Duganella dendranthematis: one gene and its partner. The main gene of each other region encodes a partner of the protein of the gene in region 2 in a complex. Links are inferred from orthologs where the notes say so. Each region holds a gene or a part of one and is shown on either strand. Other genes may lie near its edges.

Region 1 (7,968 bases), 740 kb from region 2 along the record:
GCCGGGCCGGTCGAGACGTACAACAGCGCCGCCGCCAGGGCCCGGCTCCACTGCACCGGAATCGCGCCCAGCGCCTGTTCGCCCAGCGCGAAACCGCCTGACCACAGCACGCCAAACGCCACCTGCGCCAGCAGGAAACCGGCCCAGTCGGCACGGATGCCAGCCGGCTCAGTGGTGCGCGTCAGCAGCCAACTGTAGAACGACCAGGCGATGGTGGCCAGGATCATGAACAGATCGCCCGGCACCAGCCGCAATTCCAGCACATGCCGCCATTCGCCGCGCGCCAGCACCAGCAGCACGCCGGCGATCGACAGCACGGCGCCGGCCACTTGCCGCCGGTTAACCGGCACGCCGAAGAACAGCCAGCCGGTCAGCATCATCCACACCGGCATACCGGACGCCACCAGCGTGACGTTGATCGGCGTCGAGCTTTGCAGCGCCATGTATTGCAGCGCGTTGTACATGCCGATGCCGAGCAGGCCAAGCATGGCGTAGCGTTTCCAATGTTTCCACAGGCCGGCATCACGGCGGAATACGGGGCCGGCCAGCGGTAGCAGCAGGAAGAAAGCGATGCCCCAGCGCAGGAAATTCAGCAGCACCGGTGGCAACTGGTCGTGCACCAGCCGGCCGACGATGGCGTTGCCGGCCCACAGCAAGGGCGGCAAGGTCAGCAGGAAGATGGTTTTGGACGTCAGGCGCGTGGTCATTTTTATGTTTACACAACATTATTTTCAGGAGCATACCCGATCCGGCCCGCCACAAGCGATAGAAATAGCTTTGCAACGCCGGGGCGCGGTAAAATAGCCGTTGCTGATCCACCCACTTAGATAATATGAAACTTTCTAAACAACATTCGATGTACGAATCCGAGCACACCTTGTTCATCAAGGCGTTGAAGGAAAAGAACCCAGGTATTGAGGCAGGCCAGCAACTGGGCCGCGCGCTGCTGTGGGATCGTCCACCGGTTTCGCTGGATGAGCAACAGCGTCAGCTGGAATCGGCCGTCAAGCAACAAGCTTACGTCTACCAGAACAAACTCTAAGCACACGCGGGGCGGCAAGGATGTTGCCAGATCAGACGGCTGAGGTGCAGCCGCCGGAACAGGACGCTGCGGTTGCCGACGCGGTTGCCGTCACAGCCGAAGTTTCCGCCCTCGCCCGCCTGTACGGTGAGCCGCTGCTCAAGCTGCCCACCGACCTGTACATCCCGCCGGACGCGCTGGAAATTTTCCTCGATGCGTTTGAAGGTCCGCTGGACCTGCTGCTCTACCTGATCCGCAAGCAGAACTTCAACATCCTCGATATCCCGATGGCGCAGCTGACGCTGCAATACCTGAAGTATGTCGACCAGATCCGCCTGTCCAACCTGGAGCTGGCGGCCGAGTATCTGCTGATGGCGGCCATGCTAATCGAGATCAAATCGCGCATGCTGCTGCCGCAGCGCCAGGTCGACCTGGACGTGGAAGCGGACGATCCGCGTGCCGAGCTGGTGCGCCGACTGCTGGAATACGAACAGATCAAGCTGGCCGCGTACGACCTCAACGCCATCCCGCAGCTCGACCGCGATTTCACCCGCACCGAAATCTTCATCGAGCAGAGCCTGGTGCCGACCTGGCCCGAGGTGGTGGCCAGCGACCTGCAACAAGCGTGGCTGGATGTGATGAAGCGGGCCAAGCTGACCCAGCATCACAAGATCAGCCGCGAAGAGCTGTCGGTGCGCGAGCACATGACCGGCATCCTGCGGCGGCTGCAATCGGCCCGCTTTGTCGAGTTTGCCGATTTGTTTGACGTGGCCGGCGGCGTGCCGGTGGTGGTGGTCAACTTTGTCGCGCTGCTGGAGCTGGCCAAGGAAACCCTGATTGAAATTACCCAGGCCGAACCGTTCGCACCGATTTATGTGCGGCTGGCCTACTCGCCGGCGTGAGCCGGCATACGAATGAGCTTACACCATGAAAATCATCACCTCGATTGAAGAACTGCGCGACCAACTCAGTGGCCAGCTGCGCACCGCCTTTGTCCCGACCATGGGCAATCTGCATGAAGGCCACCTGTCGCTGATGCGTCTGGCGCGCAAGCACGGCGACCCGGTGGTGGCGTCGATCTTCGTCAACCGCCTGCAATTCGGCCCGAACGAAGACTTCGACAAGTATCCGCGTACCTTCCAGGCCGACGTCGAGAAGCTGGAGAAGGAAGGCGTGTACGTGCTGTTTGCGCCGACCGAGAAGGATCTGTATCCGGAGCCGCAGGAGTACCGCGTGCAGCCGCCGGACGGCCTCGGTAATACGCTGGAGGGCGAGTTCCGTCCGGGCTTCTTCAACGGCGTGTGCACGGTGGTGACCAAGCTGTTCTCGTGCGTGCAGCCGCGCGTGGCGGTGTTCGGCAAGAAGGATTATCAGCAGTTGATGATCATCCGGAATATGTCGCGCCAGTTCGCCATGCCGACCGAGATTATCGCCGCCGAAACGTATCGCGCGGACGATGGCCTGGCGCTGTCGTCGCGCAATATGTATCTGTCGGCGACCGAGCGGGCTGAAGCGCCGGCACTGTACCAGACGCTGAATGCGGTGGCGGACGAGGTCCGTTCGGGCCATCTGGATGTGTTCCAGCTGGAGCACAAGGCGATGGACGATCTGGCCCAGCGCGGCTGGAAGCCGGATTACATTTCGATCCGCAAACGCGGCGACCTGCAACCGCCGAACGCCGGCGATCTGGCGCAAGGCACGCCGCTGGTGGTGCTGGCCGCCGCCAAGCTGGGCACGACTCGCCTGATCGACAATCTGGAAATTTAAGGTTTGCCGCCGGGCGCCGCAACGGCTGGCGCGGCCGGCAACACGGTCGCGCCTTGCGGCGTCAGCTGGAGAATGACCGCCGGCGTGCTGATTGCCGGCGCCGACGCTTGCACTGGCGCGGGCGGCTGACGCGTCAGCAAGTTCACCATGAGACCGATCATGGCGATGAACATCCCGATGATAGCGATAAGTACCCCAACGATCCATTTGATGATCTCGGCCTTCACCGTCTCAGCCGAACTTTCTATCTTGGCGTCAATCGCGTCAAAGCGAGCGTAGACAAGTCCGAACTGCGAACGAACGCCCTCGAAGCGCTCGGTCATGGTGACCCGCAAGTCGTCCACAGCGGTGCGAACGTCGCCCACCTTATTGTCGATATACTCCCTGTCGGAATTGGCGTTCATGATGGAGCCATCATGCGCCGCGCAATCGGGGGCGTCAACGGCTGCGCGTGCGGTGTTTGAGGCAGATCAGGCGGCGACGTTTTGGGCCCAGGCCAGGGCTGACAGATGCGCCTTGTTGACATCCAACGGGCTCAGCTTGAGGGTCGCGGCCAGCGAGGCTACCAGGTCCGAATTCAGTTCGCAGGCCTCGGCCAGCGCCAGATAAGGCCCGTACTTGCCGCCGCGCGTCAGCAGCGCCGCCACCACGTCGTCGGACAGCTGGATGTTGGCCAGCACTTCCTGCATCGGAATCCCCAATAGCCGGTCCAGCAGCGAGAACATGCCCGCCACGAAGACATTTTCCGCTTCGCTCTTGCCCAGCGCAGACTGCGCCAGCAGCTCGGCCAGACGGCCGCGCACCACCGCCGTTTCCAGCAGCACCGGCGAATAGCCCGAGGTACTGGCGGTTGCCAGCAGCAAGGTCAGCCAGCGGTACAGCGGCTGGTAACCCAGCAAGGTCAGCGCCTGGCGCAGCGACTGCACTTCCCTGCCCGCGCCGAAGCCGGCCGAGTTGATGAAGCGCAGCAGCTTGTACGACAGCGTTGCATCGCGCTTCAGCACCGCCTCCAGTTGGGCGATATCGGCGTTCTGGCGCACCATCTGCATCAGCTGCATGATGATGGTCTGGGCCGGATTCAGGCCTTTGCTGTCGGTCGAGGGACGCGGCGTCAGGTGGAGTTTGCCAACGAAGGCGTTCAGGCCCAGCGCGGCGCAGGCGTCGAAGTCGGCCCAGTTGCTGACCGGGCGGGCGATCATGCCCACGCTGGTTTGCTTCAGGCCGGCATAGGTGCGGGCCTGGGTGGCCACATCGGCGCCGGTGAAGCGCATTTCAACATAGGATGCAATGCTCGGCAGACGACTGCCGATGCGCGCCAGGTCGGCCTCCCGCAGCAGCACGCCGACGTCGCCGGCGCGCAAGCCCTGTACCGCCGCCAGCGTATCCGGATTGGCCAGCTCGGCAGCCTTGATCGACAACACCGTGCGTTCCGGCGGCAGCGCGTACAGCGCATCGGTCGACAGCATGGCCGGCACGGCTTCGAGGAACAGGGTCTTGTCGCGCAGCAGCCAGCCGTCATCCTCATCGACCACCTGGCCGGCGACGAAGCCGACCAGCGACTCTAGCGCCTCCAGCGTGGACGCCGCGCCGCTGCTGGACTGTTGCCAGCACAGCTCGTAGCCGACCACGCGCTGCTTGGGGTCGAGCAAAGGTTCACGGACGATGAAGTTAGTCTGGTGCATGATTCACAATACCCCAAAACGAAAGGGTCTGACCCCGTACGAGGTCAGACCCTGGCCGCAGCGGTGTGCGGGGGTGCACGGGTGCCGCTGACAGCCGCGTAACACTTAGATCAAGCGCCGAGTTTCTCGAAGATCTTGTTCAGTTTTTCGTCCAGCGTAGCGGCGGTGAATGGTTTCACCACGTAGCCATTGGCGCCGGCCTGGGCCGCCGCAATGATGTTTTCCTTTTTCGCCTCGGCGGTCACCATCAGTACTGGCAGTTTGGCCAGTGCTGGATCGGCACGAATGTTTTGCAACATCGTCAGGCCGTCCATGTTCGGCATGTTCCAGTCGGACACGACGAAGTCGAACGATTCGGCGCGCAGTTTGGCCAGCGCCATCACGCCATCTTCTGCCTCGTCGACATTGGCATAACCCAGTTCTTTTAACAGATTCCGGACGATGCGGCGCATCGTCGAAAAATCGTCAACAACTAAAAATTTCATCTTTGGATCAGCCATGAATTGCTCCGTTGTTTCTCTACGCGGTTGTTAATATTGCCTACTAATCGTGCCCACATCGGCATTAAGTTGTAGGATAGCATTTTCGTTGCCTGAAGGCGAACAAAGTAGCAGTAAAACGTCACAGTTGCACGATTAAACACGCAAGGCGCGCATCCCATGCTGTGCCAGGTGTCCAAGAACCATGCCCGGCAGTGCCTGGAGTGCCCCAACTTCGTGCGCCGCGCCGACCGCAATCGCCTCGCGCGGCATGCCGAACACCACGCAACTCGCCTCGTCCTGGGCAAAATTATACGCTCCGGCGTTGCGCATCTCCAGCATCCCCGCCGCGCCATCCTTGCCCATGCCAGTCAGGATAACACCGACCGCGTTCTTACCGGCGGCTTGTGCAGCAGAACGGAACAAAACATCGACCGAGGGCCGGTGCCGGTTGACCGGCTCGGCCTGGTCGATGCGGGTCATGTAGTTGGCGCCGCTACGGGTCAGGTACAGGTGCGAGTGACCGGGCGCGATGTAGGCATGGCCCGGCAGCACGCGCTCATTGCCCTGCGCTTCCTGCACCGAGATCTTGCACAGCGAATCGAGGCGCTTGGCGAACGAGCGGGTAAAGCCTTCCGGCATGTGCTGAGTGATCAGGATGCCGGGACAGTCGGACGGCATCTGCATCAGGAATTCGCGGATGGCCTCGGTGCCGCCGGTGGAGGCGCCGATGATGATCAGTTTTTCCGACGACAGCAGCGGATTGCGCAAGGCCGACAGCGGCGATGCGGCATGGCCGTCCGCGCCCGGCTGCGGCAGGCGACGCGCCTGCACGCGCGCCTTGGAAGCGGCGCGGATCTTGTCGGTAATCAGTTCGGTGTACTCGCGCATGCCGGCCTGGATCGAGATCTTCGGCTTGGTGACGAAATCGACCGCGCCCAGCTCCAGCGCGCGCATGGTGATTTCCGAGCCGCGCTCGGTCAGCGACGACACCATCAATACCGGCATCGGTCGCAAGCGCATCAGTTTTTCCAGGAAGTCGAGGCCGTCCATCTTCGGCATCTCGACATCCAGCGTCAGCACGTCGGGGTTGGTTTGCTTGATCAGTTCGCGCGCCACCAGCGGATCGGGCGCCACGCCCACCACTTCCATGTCGGGTTGCGAGTTGATGATCTCGCTCATCACGCTGCGTATCAGTGCGGAGTCGTCGCACACCAGGACTTTGATCTTCATAAAAAGGCTTTCTTGTTATTTAAAACAGATCGATTTCGCCACCCACCGGCGCCACCTTGAGGCGGCTGGCATATTCGATTTCCCGCTTGACCAACGTATCGTTATGGCTCTGCATCAGTTTCTTGACCAACACCTTGCCGGTGCGCGGGAAGAAATACACTTTGCGCGGGTAGATGTCGTTCAGATCTTCCGCCACCACGCGGATTTTTTCCACCTTGAGGAAGTTCAGCACGAAGGCGGCGTTGCGTTCGCCGACGTTGATGGCGGTGAAGCCCTTCAGCACCGCGCCGCCACCGAATACCTTGGCTTCCAGGTTTTCGCGCCGGGCGCCGGCCTTCAGCAAATCATTGATCAGGATTTCCATCGCGTAGGTGCCATAGCGCGCCGAGGCCGATACCGGGCTGCCGTCGCCGCCGCCGTCCGGCAGCATGAAGTGGTTCATGCCGCCCAGGCCGGTGACACGGTCACGGATGCAGGCCGACACGCACGAACCGAGCACGGTGACGATCAGCATGTCCTTGTTGGTGAAGTAATACTCACCGGGCAGAATCTTGGCGGCCTGGCAGTCGAACGTGCGGTCAAAATAGACGTTCGTGGCAAATTGTTCGAGGTCCATGTTTTATTCTCATGTGCGTTGCGGTGCTTTACGGGCCGCAGCGGTATCGTCCAATTCGTAGACGGTCTTGCCGCGCAGTTTCAACGACTCCGAGACATACAGGAAATTCTCCGAGTGCCCCGCAAACAGCAGCGCATCCGGCTTCATCAGCGGCACGAAGCGCGACAGAATCTTGCGCTGGGTGGCCTTGTCAAAGTAAATCATCACGTTGCGGCAGAAAATGGCGTCGAACTGGCCGCTGATCGGCCAGCTGTCCGCCAACAAGTTCAACTGCTTGAACGTTATCATATTCCGCAGTTCAGGCCGCACGCGTGCCATACCTTCGCGGTCGCCCTTGCCTTTGAGGAAGAAGCGGCGCTGGCGTTCGGGCGACATCTTGTCCAGCCGGTCCATGCCGTAGACGCCGTTGGCGGCGGTCGCCAGCACATTGGTATCGATATCGGTGGCGACGATCTGCACGTTCGGCGTCAGCGTGTTGAACGCTTCGCACACCGTCATGGCGATCGAGTACGGCTCTTCGCCGGTGGAGCTGGCGGAACACCAGATGGTCAGCGGCTCGCGCTTGCCCTTGACGTGGTCGGCCAGCAGCGGGAAGTGATGCGCTTCGCGGAAGAACGAGGTCAGGTTGGTGGTCAGGGCGTTGGTGAACGATTCCCACTCTTCGCCCAGGCGGCCGGCTTCCAGGTCGTCCAGGTATTTGGCGAAGGAATCGATGCCGGTGGCGCGCAGCCGGCGGGCCAGACGGCTGTAAACCATCTCCTGCTTGCTGTCGGCCAGCGAGATGCCGGCGCGTTTGTAGATCAGTCCGCGTACGCGTTCGAAGTCGCGCGCGTTGAAGTCAAATTCCTTGACCGTGTCTTTGCTTTGCGGCATATGTTAACCCTTCTCTGGTACTGCTTACTAACAATGCCCGCCGTCATTCCCGCGCAGGCGGGAACCCATACTCAGCATGGGCACCCGCATGCGCGAGTGCGACGACCACTTAAAATTCTTCCCACTCGTCGGCGCCCGAGGACGCCGCTGTGGTTTTCTTCGGCGCGGCCGGACGCGCGGCAGCGGTCGGTGCTGGCGCTGGCGCCGATGCCGGACGCGATGCGGCGGCAATGGCTGCGCGTTTCGGCGCGGCGGCCGGCTTGACCACAGCGCGCTGCGGCGCCGGAGTCGGTGCGC
Region 2 (8,145 bases):
GCGCGGCATGGTGGCCAGCGCGTTCATGCGGCCGGGCGAGGCGCCCACCACGATCCATTGCTCGCCCACTTCCACCACCAGGATGCGCTCGCGCGTGCCGACGCTGAGCGTGCCGACCAGCTTGATGTTGCTGTTGCCGCCGCCGAAGTTGCGCGGGCCGAAGCGTTTGGTCAGCCAGGCCAGGCCGAGCATCAGGCCGATCACGAAGATCAGCGCCAGCGAGGTTTGCAGCAGGCCGCCGCCGGTCGATGGCGCGGCCGGTTGCGGCGTCGGGATGGTCATGGCCATGGCGCCGGATGGGGCAGGCGCGGCTGGCGTGAGCGGGACAGCCGGTGCGGCCGGGGCAGATGCCGCGGCAGCGTTGTCGGCCGCCGCAGCGGCCGTGCCGCCGGCCGTCGGCGCAGTGTCCGCCGGCGCCGGCGTGGCAGCGGTGGCGGCGGTGGAGGCTTGCGCGGTGGCGGCTGCGGCGGCCGGTGTGGCCGCATGGGCGCCGCCGATGGTGCCCGACACAGTGTGCTGGGCCATCGCAGGCGCGGCGGCCAAGGCCGCCGCGATCGTCAGAGAGGAAATCAGTCCGTGCTTCATTTATTCAATTTTCGGATACGTTCGGAAGGCGTGATGATGTCGGTCAGGCGGATACCGAACTTGTCGTTCACCACCACCACCTCGCCCTGGGCGATCAGGCAGCCGTTGACCAGCACGTCCATCGGTTCACCGGCCAGGCCGTCCAGTTCCACCACCGAGCCCTGCGCCAATTGCAGCAAGTTCTTGATGGCGATCTTGGTGCGACCCAGCTCCACCGTCAGCTGGACCGGGATGTCGAGGATGAAGTCGATATCGTTATGGGTTTCGGTCTTGCTCGGCGTGCTGGAAAAATCCTTGAACACGGCGGCGCTGGCCGCTTGCGACGCGGCTTGCTGCTTTTCCAGCGCGGCCGCTTCGGCCTGCGCCTGTTCGGCGATCGCCGCACCCCATGGATCGTCATCGTCCAGCGGTTGATCGTCTTGATTGTCCGACATGATTCTCTCCGGGTTTATTTACTTGCTTATTTAAGGTTATCGGCATTGGCCAGCAGTTTCTCGACCTTGAGCGCGTACTGCCCATTCATCACGCCATAACTGCAATCCATGACCGGCACGCCGTCCACGGTGGCCGAGATGAATTCCGGAATCGACAGCGGGATGATGTCGCCCACCCGCATATTCAGGATCTCGTCGAAATTGACTTTGGCCGTGCCCAGCGAGGCCACCAGTTCGACTTCGGCGATCTGGATCTGCTGCGTCATCAGGCGGATCCAGCGCTTGTCCACTTCCAGCGCCTCGCCTTGCAGGCTGGAGGTCAGCGAGTCGCGGATCGGTTCGATCATCGAGTACGGCATGCAGAAGTGGATCTGGCCCGACACCGAGCCCAGCTCCACCGTGAAGGTCGACGCCACCACCACCTCGTTCGGCGTGGCGATGTTAGCGAACTGGGTATTCATTTCCGAGCGGATGTATTCGAACTCGACCGGATAGACCGGCTCCCACGACTTGGTGTAAGCCTCGAACACGATGTCCAGGATGCGCAAAATGATGCGCTGCTCGGTCTGGGTAAAGTCGCGGCCCTCGACGCGGGTGTGGAAACGGCCGTCGCCGCCGAACAAGTTGTCCACCAGCAGGAACACCAGGCCCGGATCGAACACCATCAGCGCGGTGCCGCGCAGCGGCTTCATATGCACCAGATTCAGGTTGGTCGGCACCACCAGGTTACGGATGAACTCGGAATACTTGGAGACCCGCACCGAGCCGACCGAGACCTCGGCGCTGCGGCGCAGGAAGTTGAACAGGCCGACACGCAGCAGGCGGGCAAAGCGTTCGTTGATAATTTCCAGCGTCGGCATCCGGCCGCGCACGATACGTTCCTGGGTGGCCAGGTTGTACGTGCGTACGCCCGCGACGTCTTCCGCCGCCGCGACATCGTCCTGGTCGCCGTTGACGCCCTTTAAAAGGGCATCGACTTCTTCCTGGGATAGAAAATTATCAGCCATGGGGTGTGCTCTGCTTACTTTCTACTTACTGGATGATGAACGACGTAAACAATACGTCTTCGATTTCTTGCGGCGAACCACGGTCTTCAAACGGTTCTTTCAGCGCCGTGATGATTTCCTTGGCCAACTGGATCTTGCCTTCCGGCGTGTTGATGTCGGCGGCGTGCTTGGCCGACAGCAGCAACAGGATGCGGCTGCGCACCTTGGCCATGTTCTTCTTGACCTCTTCCTGGGTTTCGGCGTCCGCCACCTGCAGCGAGAACGCCACTTGCAGATACTGGTCGGCGCCGCTTTCGCCCGGTTGCAGGTTGACGGTAAATGGTTCGACCGGCTCGTAAATCGCCGGACCGGCCGGCTTCTTGGATTTTTTCTTCTTGGACGGCGCCTCGTCGTGCTCTTCGGCATCGGCTTTGCCGTGCAGGAAGAACCAGGCCGCACCGCCGCCGGCGGCGCCCAGCACCAATACCACGGCCAGAATGATGATGATCAGTTTTTTGCTGCCACCGCCTGCGGGTGCTTCAACTTTCTGATCGGCTTTCATTTTTGGGTTCGCTTTCAAAGTAGCCCTTCATGTTGCGGAGTGTTTCACGCCGCCATTATGTCATTATCAGTCGCGCCAAGGCAGACGGAAGCGCTGAAAAGAGGGGCGTTCCCGGTGCTGCTTGACATTTCCCTAGTGTAACAGACAACAAAACCGGGAGGGCGTGAGCGCCGGTCCCGGTTTGCGCTGTGGCCGAGCCCGCTCAGGCGAAGGTATCGACCGCACCGGCCGGCAGGCGGCGCACCGGCGGCGCGCTGCGGGCCGCATCGGCCTGGTTGTTGTTATCGCGCCCATAGCTGCCACCCGAACGGCCGCTGCCGCCACCGTTGCCGCTCTGCGCCGAGCTGGCTTGTTGGCTGAAGCTGCTGTTGCTCTGGTCCGACATGCTGGACGAGACGGTGGCGCTGCCCAGCTGGATGCCGGCGTCGCTCATCATTTCCTTCAGCTTCGGCAAGGCGTTTTCCAGCGCCTGACGCACTTCCGGCGCGGCCGAGCTGAAGGCGGCGGTGGCCTGGTCCTTGTTGACGCTCAACACCACCTGCAGCGGACCCAAGTCTGGCGGATTCAGCTCCATGGTGGCGCTCTGTTCGCCGCCGGCGGCCATGAAGATGATTTTCTGGCCCAGTTGCTGGTCCCAGGCCTGGCTGCCGACGCGGCTGCTGAGCTTGTCGGTCGGCACGGCGGTGGCGGTGGCCTTGGCGATCTCCTGCGCCGCATGGCTGGCGGTCGGCGCGATGGTGATGCTGGCTTGTTCTTTCAGCGTTGCGGCGGCCTCGGCGTTGGCAGCGGTGGCTTTGGGCGCGGCGGCCAGCTGGGCCGGATCGGCGGCCGCCTGCTGTTGCTGCTGGGTTTGCGACACTTGCGGCTGGGCGTCAGTCTTCGGCGCGGCCTTGGTGTCGATGTGGTTGATGGCGTCGGCGCCGGTTTTTGGCGCGGCGGCATCGGCCACGGCGGCGTTGTCGGCCGGCTGCGCGGCGGCCTTGGTGCTGTCAGCAGCATCGCCCGCTACGGTGGTGGCGACGGTCACTGGTTTGAGGCTGTCGGTGCCGTCGCCCTTGCCGGCAGCGGCTTTGACGGCGGCAGCGGCGGCCAAGGTCGCTGCGTCGGCGGCGGTTTGCGTGGCGGTGCCGGCCTTGTCCAAGGTGCTCTTGAAGTCGGCCGCGCCAGCGGCGGCCTGGTCCTGGGCGGTTTGCAGCGCGGCGGCATCGGCAGCGAGTGCGGCGGCATCGGCAGCGGTGGCTGGATCGGCGGGCAGGGCGGCGCCAGCGGCGCTTGCGGCAGCCTGGGCGGCCGCAGCCGCAGCGGCATCGGCGGCCAGCGCGGCGGCGCTGCCACCACCGGCGCCAATGGCGCCAGCGTCCGCCGCAGTGGCGGCCGGTGCGGCAACAGGCGCGGCAGGCTGATTGAAAGCTGCGACCAGGGCCAGCATATCGGCTACCGGATCGGCTGCTTGCGCTGCCTGGGCGTCGCTGTTGGCGCTGTCTTTGTCACTGCTGTCGCTATCGCTGGCGGCGGTTTTTTCCTGCACCGGCGCGGCAGCTGGCGCGGCGGCGGCTTCGTTATTGGTATTGGCTGGCGCGTCGGCCTGCTCCGATTGCGCCTGCCTGGCCGGCGCGGCTTGCTGTTTCGGCGCCGAGGCGCGCGATGCGTTCGGCCGTTCGGCGGCCTTGGCCGGCTGGTTGCTGCTGGTGTTATTGGCCTGGCGCTGGTCGATCTCGCGCGACAGGGCTTGCTTGAAGGCGCTGTTGTCGCCGCCCGCACTCAGGTTCAGGTTGACTTTGGGCGCGGCCACTGCATTGGCATTCAGGCTGGGAATCTGGAGGTTATTGCTTTGCATGTTACGCGCTCTCTCGTGTCATCGTTTGTAGTACGCCCCGCGTGCCGCGTGTTCGTCCATGGCCTTCTGGTCGCGCTTGTTTTCCAGCTTGAGCGCCGCCGCATCGGCCCGGTCGTTCAGGGTGGAATACGACATGCGCTTGCGTTCGCTGCCTTGCCACGCCGCTTTTTCTTGCTCGCTGCGCAGCTGGGCGTGCCGTATCATTTCCAGCTGGCCCTTGATCGCCACTTCCAGCTTGTCGATGAACGCCACGAAGTTGCGGTAGGCCATGGGCGTGATACCGGCCGCCTGGGCTGCCTCGAAACGCTTGATGTATTCCTCGCGGAAACCGATCAGCATTTCGTGCTTTTGCTTGGCCTCGTCGACGGCTTTCAGGGACGCACCGAGCCGCTTGGCGGCGTCGTCGGTTTCACGCCGTGCCAGGTCCATCAGGGTTTCAAGTTGCGCTTTGGAGGCCATGGTGAGAATTATAAGGAACGTCCAGCCAGATCAATCAGTCGAATAGAGAGGTCAATTGCCCCAAACTCTCGCCCATGGTGACCTGTTCCGTGATTTGTTGCTGTAAGAAATTTTCTATCCGATCATGCAATTGGATAGCCTGATCCAGCACCGGGTCGGTACCGGCGGCGTAGGCGCCGACGCTGATCAGGTCGCGGCTGCGCTCGAAGCGCGAAAACAGTTGCTTCAGCTGGCGCGCCTTGCTCTGATGCTCGTGCGAGGTGATCGAGTGCATGGCGCGGCTGATCGACTGTTCGATATCGATGGCCGGGTAGTGGCCGGCTTCGGCCAGGCGGCGGTTCAGCACGATGTGGCCGTCCAGGATCGCCCGCGCCGAGTCGGCAATCGGGTCCTGCTGGTCGTCGCCCTCGGTCAGCACGGTGTAGAAGGCGGTGATCGAGCCGCCGCCCAGCTCGCCATTGCCGGCGCGTTCGACCAGCACCGGCAGCTTGGCGAAGACCGACGGCGGATAGCCCTTGGTGGCCGGCGGTTCGCCGATGGCCAGCGCGATTTCGCGTTGCGCCATGGCGTAGCGGGTCAGCGAATCCATGATCAGCAGCACGTTCTGGCCCTTGTCGCGGAAGTGCTCGGCAATCGCGGTGGAATAGGCCGCGCCTTGCAGTCGCATCAGCGGCGGCGTATCGGCCGGAGCCGCCACGACCACCGAACGCGCCAGGCCATCCTCGCCGAGAATTTGCTCGATGAATTCCTTGACCTCGCGGCCCCGCTCGCCGATCAGCCCGACCACGATGATGTCGGCTTCGGTGTAGCGCGCCATCATGCCCAGCAGCACGGATTTACCGACGCCCGAGCCGGCGAACAGGCCCATGCGCTGGCCGCGTCCCACGGTCAGCATGGCGTTGATGCAACGCACGCCGACGTCCAGCGTCTCGACAATCGGCGCGCGGCCCAGCGGATTGGCCGGGCGGGTGTTGATCGGCGCGCTGTCGACGGCGTTGATCGGGCCCTTGCCGTCCAGCGGGCGGCCGGCGGCATCGACCACCCGGCCCAGCAGTTCGACGCCGACCGGCAGGTGGCGCGCGCGGTCGCTCGGACGGCGGCGCGGATGGGCCACGCTGCCCGGTTTCGGAATGGCCGGCTCGACCGGGAAGACGCGGGTGCCGGGCACCACGCCTTCGACGTCCGACTGCGGCATCAGGAAGAGTTTGTCGCCTTCAAAGCCGACCACTTCGGCTTCGATCTTGCCGCCGTTGGGCAGCGGAATGGTGCAGGCGGCGCCCACCGCCAGGCGCAGGCCGACCGCTTCCATCACCAGCCCGGCCACGCGCGTGACGCGGCCGGAGATCTGCATCGGCTCGACCATGCTGGTCAGGGCGGCGCAATCGCTGAGGTAGGATTTCCAGCGGCCGGCGTGCGGGCTGGCGGCGGGGGCGGTGTTGCCGGCGGGGCTGCGGTCGATGGTGTCCATGGCGTCAGTCCAGCCAGTCCACTTCCTTGCCGAGCGCATGGCTCAGGCGCTGCCAGCGCGCGGCGGCGGTGGCGTCGATGGTGTTGCTGGCGGTATCGACCTTGCAGCCGCCACGGCCGACCGACGGGTCTTCGACCACGCGCCAGCCGCCCTTGTCCAGCTCCTCGCCGATGCCGGCGCGCACAGTGGCGGCGTCGTCCGGATGTAGCACCAGCAGGGCAGGTTGTTGCAGCACCGGCAGGTATTCGATGGCGTCGCGCACGATCGGCAGGATCAGCTCCGGCTTGACCTGCAAGGCGTTCTTCAGCATGCCTTTGGCCAGTTGCAGCGCCAGTTCCAGCACCTCGTTGGCGATCAGCTGGTCGGCGTCCTGCAGTGCGGTGCTAAAGTTGTTGGCGATAACGCGCACTTGCTCCAGTTCACCCTTGAGCGCTTCCTTGGCCACTTCCATGGCGTCGGCGTGACCGGCCTCATGACCTTCCTGGTAGCCATCCTTGCGGGCGTCCTCGCGGATGCCTTCCAGTTCCTCGACGGTGGGGTATTCGATGGGCGGCGGCAGCGGCGGCCCCATTTCCATTTGCTGCTGCTGCGCCTGCAAGGCTTCGTGCACCCGCTGTTCGGCTTCCAGCCGGGCGTTCTCGGCGTCGATCTCGCGCTGTTCCGCTTCGCGCAGCGCCACCGTGCTGGGGCGTTCGTCGCCAAACGAGGTCATTTCCCAGCGTTTGAAGGCCGGCTGCGCGTCTTTGCTGTGCATACTCATTAAACGAAGGAATCCTCACCTTTGCCACCGAGCACGATCTGGCCTTCGTCGGCCAGGCGGCGCACGATTTGCAGAATTTGCTTTTGCTGGGTTTCCACTTCCGACAGGCGCACCGGACCCTTGGACTCCAGGTCTTCGCGCATCATTTCCGAGGCGCGCGCCGACATGTTCTTGAAGATCTTGTCGCGCAGCTCCTGCGAGGCGCCCTTGAGCGCGACGATCAGCATTTCCGACTGCACTTCGCGCAGCAGCAGCTGGATGCCGCGGTCGTCGATATCGATCAGATTATCGAACACGAACATCTCGTCCATGATCTTCTGCGCCATATCGTTGTCGTAGTTCTTGATGTTGTCCATGACCGAGCTTTCCTGCTCGCCGGACATAAAGTTAAGAATCTCGGCCGCCGCGCGCACCCCGCCCAGCGTCGATTTCTTGATGTTCTCGTTACCCGACAGCAGCTTGGTCAGCACGTCGTTCAGCTCGCGCAACGCGGCCGGCTGTACGCCGTCCAGCGTGGCGATACGCAGCACCACGTCGTTGCGCAGGCGGTCGGTGAAGTTGCCGAGAATCTCGCAGGCCTGGTCGCGCTCCAGGTGGACCAGGATGGTGGCGATGATCTGCGGGTGTTCGTTGCGGATCAGCTCGGCGACGGATTGCGAATCCATCCACTTCAGCGACTCGATGCCGGAGGCGTCCTTGCCGCCCAGAATCCGCGACAGCAGCACCGACGCCTTGTCGTCGCCCAGCGCCTTGGTCAGCACCTGGCGGATGTACTCGTCCGAATCCAGGCCCACGGTGGAGGCGGCCGCGACCATGTCACGGAAATTGTCGAGCGTGCCGACCACTTCCTCGTGCGGCACGTTCTTCATGGTGGCCATGGCGGCGCCGAGCTTCAGCACCTCGCGCGGGCCGAGGAATTTCATCACCTCGGCGGCCTCGGTTTCGCCCATCGCCAGCATCAGGATGGCGGCTTTTTGCAGTCCGGTATTCTCAGTCATTGGCGCCTATCCATTCCTTAATCACGTTGGCCACAATGCGTGGGTCTTCCACCGCC

Evidence for each region.
Region 1: the proteins of fliM (region 2) and cheY are in contact, whole or in part, in a crystal structure (PDB 1F4V), measured with the Escherichia coli proteins. The link is inferred for Duganella dendranthematis from one-to-one orthologs.

Annotation. Positions count from the first base shown.
Region 1 is NZ_CP051684.1:153,405-161,372, forward strand. The notes cover bases 3,276-6,021. They hold cheY (chemotaxis response regulator CheY), read right to left. Parts: upstream 4,971-6,021; coding sequence 4,581-4,970; downstream 3,276-4,580. Other genes in these bases: HH213_RS00835 (EAL and HDOD domain-containing protein), read right to left, coding at 3,276-4,470; HH213_RS00845 (protein-glutamate methylesterase/protein-glutamine glutaminase), read right to left, coding at 5,106-6,021. Also shown: HH213_RS00810 (DMT family transporter), read right to left, coding at 1-707; HH213_RS00815 (DUF3460 family protein), read left to right, coding at 833-1,042; HH213_RS00820 (segregation and condensation protein A), read left to right, coding at 1,063-1,923; panC (pantoate--beta-alanine ligase), read left to right, coding at 1,949-2,788; HH213_RS00830 (hypothetical protein), read right to left, coding at 2,785-3,192; more of HH213_RS00835, read right to left, coding at 3,259-3,275; more of HH213_RS00845, read right to left, coding at 6,022-6,182; chemoreceptor glutamine deamidase CheD, read right to left, coding at 6,202-6,798; HH213_RS00855 (CheR family methyltransferase), read right to left, coding at 6,808-7,671; HH213_RS00860 (methyl-accepting chemotaxis protein), read right to left, coding at 7,781-7,968. UniProt on the Escherichia coli protein: Involved in the transmission of sensory signals from the chemoreceptors to the flagellar motors.
Region 2 is NZ_CP051684.1:891,989-900,133, reverse strand. What follows is about bases 37-2,959. They hold fliM (flagellar motor switch protein FliM), read right to left. Parts: upstream 2,027-2,959; coding sequence 1,046-2,026; downstream 37-1,045. Other genes in these bases: HH213_RS30520 (flagellar hook-length control protein FliK), read right to left, coding at 2,770-2,959; fliL (flagellar basal body-associated protein FliL), read right to left, coding at 2,052-2,567; fliN (flagellar motor switch protein FliN), read right to left, coding at 582-1,019; fliO (flagellar biosynthetic protein FliO), read right to left, coding at 37-585. Also shown: more of fliO, read right to left, coding at 1-36; more of HH213_RS30520, read right to left, coding at 2,960-4,404; flagellar export protein FliJ, read right to left, coding at 4,423-4,863; flagellar protein export ATPase FliI, read right to left, coding at 4,898-6,331; HH213_RS04235 (flagellar assembly protein FliH), read right to left, coding at 6,336-7,091; flagellar motor switch protein FliG, read right to left, coding at 7,091-8,089. UniProt on the Escherichia coli protein: FliM is one of three proteins (FliG, FliN, FliM) that forms the rotor-mounted switch complex (C ring), located at the base of the basal body.